2 regions of the Streptomyces sp. CWNU-52B genome follow, and region 2 is predicted to be linked to the other one. Evidence: predicted binding sites of a transcription regulator. Region 2 holds the regulator's gene; the other holds the start of a gene.

Region 1 (2,458 bases), on a different contig from region 2:
GTGCGAAGGGCGACATTCATACACGGGCAGACAGCACATGGCCGTCGGCGGCCGAGTCCGTCGCCATCCCTCCCGGGGACAGCACCTGGCCCGCACCTCCCATCGGTGCGGACGACGGTGCCGGGGGCTGATGTGACGACTCCACCTGACGACCGCTCCTTCCGTAGAGAGATGGCCACGGCCTATCGCTCGGGCTGGCACTTCATCGACCTGGCCACCGCCATCCCCCACAGCGGTGACTCGTTGATGGTGACGGTCTTCGGGGAACCGGTCGTGGTGACCCGGGACGACGATGACGACGTACGAGCGTATCGCTGTCTGCGTCGGCCCCGGGGGGCGCCGCAGCCGGTGCGGTGTGCCATCCGATACGGAATGATCTTTGTGAACCTCGATCAGCGCGATCACCGGCTGGTCGAGCCGGAAGCCCCGGACATCCGAACCATCTCAGCCACCCCCCGCAGTGCCTGACGCGATTCCCCCGTCGTAGTAGATCGCTCAGGCGCTTCCCCCCGCAGCGGCGTCACCGTGACCTGAACACGGTGACGCCGCTGCAGTTTTCGGGCCGGTTACAGGCTGTCCCCGGAGCTTTACGCGGCGCAAGGGGTGAAACCGGCCTCGTGACGGCGGGCCCGCCCGGCGGTTTCGGCGGCATCGGGGACACCGGTGGCATCAGTGGCACCGGCGGCCCCTCCCGTGTCAGTAGTTCCCCATCGCCGAGGTCAGCGTGATCTCGATGACCACCCGGGACGGGTTCGGTGCGGGCGTCCTGGTGTAGCGCTCGGCGTAGCGGCGCACCGCCTCCGCGACCCGCTCGGGGTCCTCGGACACCCGCGCGCGCCCTTCCAGTGTCGCCCACCGCCGTCCCTCCGTCTGGCAGACGGCGACCGTCATCCCGTCGGGTCCGGCGGCCAGCACGTTCCGCACTTTCCTGCTGGACTTGTTGCTGATCACCCGGGCCAGACCGGCCGCGGGCTCGTACGTGACGCCGACGGGCACCACGTGCGGGGTGCCGTCGGGCCGGAGGGTGGTCAGGGTGCACAGATGACGTTCCCGCCAGAAGCCGAGATACGAGGCGTCGGGATCGTGCGGGTCAACGGAATGCGAGGCCATGGCCGGGAACCTAGCCCAATCGCCCGTGCCGCCGGTGGCGGACGGCCGCGTTCGCCCCCGGGGAACTTGGCCGTACGCCCTCCACCGACCCACTTGAGTGGAGTACGCTCAACTTTGTGTACGTCGGTCGGGTCAGACCCAGCCGGACGCGACCAGGGACACGAGGACGAGTACGAGCACACGTGCACACGTACACGTACACGTACGTACGAGCACGAGCGTGAGTGACGCACGAGGAGGAGAACGCGAACGTGGACGCCGAGCTGACCAACAGGAGCCGGGACGCGATCAACGCGGCCAGCAGTCGGGCCGTGTCCGAGGGCCACCCGGACCTGACCCCCGCGCACCTGCTGCTCGCGCTGCTGGCCGGGCAGGAGAACGAGAACATCACCGACCTGCTGGCCGCGGTCGAGGCCGACCAGGCCGCCGTACGGGCCGGCACCGAGCGCGTCCTGAGCGCGCTGCCCAGCGTGACCGGCTCCACCGTCGCCCCGCCGCAGCCCAACCGCGAACTGCTCGCGGTCATCGCCGACGCGGCGGACCGGGCCAAGGAGCTCGGGGACGAGTACCTCTCCACCGAGCACCTGCTCATCGGGCTCGCCGCCAAGGGCGGCGCGGTCGGCGACATACTCTCCCAGCAAGGGGCCAGCGCGAAGAAGCTGCTGGACGCGTTCCAGAAGAGCAGGGGAGGGCGCCGGGTGACCACCCCGGATCCCGAGGGCCAGTACAAGGCACTCGAAAAGTTCGGTACCGACTTCACCGCCGCGGCACGGGACGGCAAGCTCGACCCCGTCATCGGCCGTGACCAGGAGATCCGCCGCGTCGTCCAGGTCCTGTCGCGGCGCACCAAGAACAACCCCGTCCTCATCGGGGAACCGGGCGTCGGCAAGACCGCCGTGGTGGAAGGGCTCGCCCAGCGGATCGTCAAGGGCGACGTGCCCGAGTCCCTCAAGAACAAGCAGCTCGTCTCGCTCGACCTGGGCGCGATGGTCGCGGGCGCCAAGTACCGCGGTGAGTTCGAGGAGCGGCTCAAGACCGTGCTCGCGGAGATCAAGGACTCCGACGGGCAGATCATCACCTTCATCGACGAGCTGCACACCGTCGTGGGCGCGGGCGCCGGCGGTGACTCGGCCATGGACGCCGGGAACATGCTGAAGCCCATGCTCGCCCGCGGCGAGCTGCGCATGGTCGGCGCCACCACCCTCGACGAGTACCGCGAGCGGATCGAGAAGGACGCGGCCCTGGAGCGGCGCTTCCAGCAGGTGCTGGTCGCCGAGCCGAGCGTCGAGGACACCATCGCGATCCTGCGCGGGCTCAAGGGGCGGTACGAGGCCCACCACAAGGTGGT
Region 2 (2,458 bases):
AACTTCGACCTGGGGGACCTCTTCGGAGGCGGCGCCCAGGGCGGAGCGGGTGGCCCCGGATCCGGCGGGGCCGGTGGGGCCGGCGGCTTCGGCGGCGGTATCGGTGACGTCTTCGGAGGTCTCTTCAACCGCGGCGGCGCGGGCCCCGGCACCCGGACGCAGCCGCGCCGAGGGCAGGACATCGACACCGAGGTCACGCTCAGTTTCACGGAGGCGGTGGACGGCGCGACCGTTCCGCTCCGGATGACCTCGCAGTCCCCCTGCAAGGCCTGTTCGGGCACCGGCGACAAGAACGGCACACCGCGGGTGTGCCCGACCTGCGTCGGGACCGGCCAGGTGGCGCGCGGTTCGGGCGGCGGTTTCTCGCTGACCGACCCGTGCCCCGACTGCAAGGGCCGCGGCCTGATCGCGGAGCACGCGTGCGCGGTCTGCAAGGGCTCGGGGCGCGCCAAGTCGTCCCGGACCATGCAGGTCCGTATCCCCGCGGGGGTGTCGGACAGCCAGCGCATCCGGCTGCGCGGCAAGGGAGCGCCGGGCGAACGGGGCGGTCCTGCGGGCGACCTGTACGTCACCGTGCATGTGGACTCGCACCCGGTGTTCGGCCGCAAGGGCGACAACCTCACCGTCACCGTGCCCGTCACCTTCGTGGAGGCGGCGCTCGGCGGCGAGGTCCGCGTGCCCACGCTCGGCGGCCCTCCGGTCACCCTGAAACTGCCACCGGGCACGCCCAACGGCCGTACGATGCGCGCCCGTGGCAAGGGCGCGGTCCGCAAGGACGGCAGCCGCGGGGATCTGCTCGTCACCGTCGAGGTGAGTGTCCCCGGGGACGTGACGGGGAAGGCTCGTGACGCGCTGGAGGCGTATCGCGAGGCGACCGCGGAGGAGGATCCGCGGGCTGAGCTGTTCGAGGCAGCGAAGGGAGCATGAGGACACCATGGACGCACCCGGACGCCGTCGGCAGAACTCATTCACCGGCAGGGCCTATGAGCTGACGGAAGAAACACCGGTGTACGTCATCTCGGTGGCCGCCCAGCTCTCGGGCCTGCACCCGCAGACGCTGCGTCAGTACGACCGCCTCGGCCTGGTCTCCCCGGACCGCACGGCCGGGCGCGGTCGGCGTTACTCGGCCCGCGACATCGAACTGCTGCGCACCGTGCAGCAGTTGTCGCAGGACGAGGGCATCAACCTCGCCGGCATCAAGCGCATCATCGAGCTGGAGAACCAGGTCGCCGCACTCCAGTCCCGGGTCGCGGAACTGCAGTCGGCCCTGGAGGGCGCGGCGGCGACCATGCAGCAGCGCGAGGCGGCGGTCCACGCCTCGTACCGCCGCGACCTGGTCCCGTACCAGGAGGTCCAGCAGACGAGCGCGCTGGTGGTGTGGCGCCCGAAGCCGAAGCGCCCGCCGACGGACTGAAGCACCGTCTGAACACCATCTGAAGGGGCCCGGAGGTTCATCTGAACCTCCGGGCCCCTTCGCGTGCTCGCGTCATCCGTCGCATCACCACGCAGCATCATCCGTCGCATGAATTTCACCTCCCCCTGTAAGAACTGGGCCGTCACGCGCATTGCTTGGTGACAGAGCCGATGTGAGCCGATGTGAGGGGACGGCGCATGACACATGCCCAACACTTCCGGGACGTCTACGAGGAGTGCTATCCGCGTGTTCTCGCCTACGCGACGAGCCTGGTGGGTCGGCAGGTGGGGGAGGACATCACCAGCGAGACGTTCACGGTGGCCTGGCGGCGGGTGCGGGACATCTCGGAGCCCGCGCTGCCGTGGCTCCTGGGAATCGCCCGCAACCTGGTGCGCGAGCTGCGTCGCCGGGACAGCCGCCAGTACGCCCTCGCCGCCGCGGAGGCGCAGCGTGTCAGCAGGGGTGCCCGGAGCGACGCCGCCGACCTCGCGGCGGACGTGACCGACCGGGAGGCCGCGCTCCAGGCCCTGGCCAGCCTGTCCGAGGCCGACCGGGAGCTCCTGACGCTCATCGCCTGGCACGGGCTGAGCACCAAGCAGGCCGCGAAGGTCCTGGGCTGCACCACCGCGACGCTGACCGTCCGGCTGCACCGGGCCCGCCGCCGTCTGGAGAAGGCCCTGGAGTCCCCGTACCCGGCGGACACGGCACAGACAGACACGGCACAGGCACCCACGGCACGGATACCGGGGGCGGACTCCGCGCCACTCGTCCGGACCGCGCGCCGCACCGACCGCAAAGGAGCACTCACATGAAGAACACCCTCGAACGGTCCGGGCGGCCCGACGTCATGAAGCTGCTGGCCGACGCCCGGCCCGACGCACTCGACCCGGCCGGGCTGGCGGACTCCCCGCGGCAGCGCGAGGACCTGGCCCGCATCATGGCCGGCCGGACGGACCGTCAGGCGACCCGCTCCCGGACGCCGGGGCGGCTCCGGATCGGGATCCGGCCGCTGGGGACCGCGGTGGCTCTCGCGGCGGTCGCGGC

The links. The regulator HspR, encoded in region 2, represses chaperone genes until heat shock. The targets are predictions, from matches to a motif close to TTGAGNNNNNNNNNCTCAA.
Region 1: the regulator HspR is predicted to act here: its motif matches at 1,204-1,222, upstream of clpB (ATP-dependent chaperone ClpB).

What each region holds. Positions count from the first base shown of each region.
Region 1 covers NZ_JBLFJV010000012.1:8,536-10,993, forward strand. The annotation lists gene ACLVWQ_RS14830 ((2Fe-2S)-binding protein) at 172-468, shown strand; gene ACLVWQ_RS14835 (pyridoxamine 5'-phosphate oxidase family protein) at 697-1,110, opposite strand; gene clpB (ATP-dependent chaperone ClpB) at 1,362-2,458, shown strand, end outside.
Region 2 covers NZ_JBLFJV010000016.1:279,140-281,597, forward strand. The annotation lists gene dnaJ (molecular chaperone DnaJ) at 1-927, shown strand, start outside; gene ACLVWQ_RS17365 (heat shock protein transcriptional repressor HspR) at 935-1,414, shown strand; gene ACLVWQ_RS17370 (RNA polymerase sigma factor) at 1,612-2,226, shown strand; gene ACLVWQ_RS17375 (CU044_5270 family protein) at 2,223-2,458, shown strand, end outside.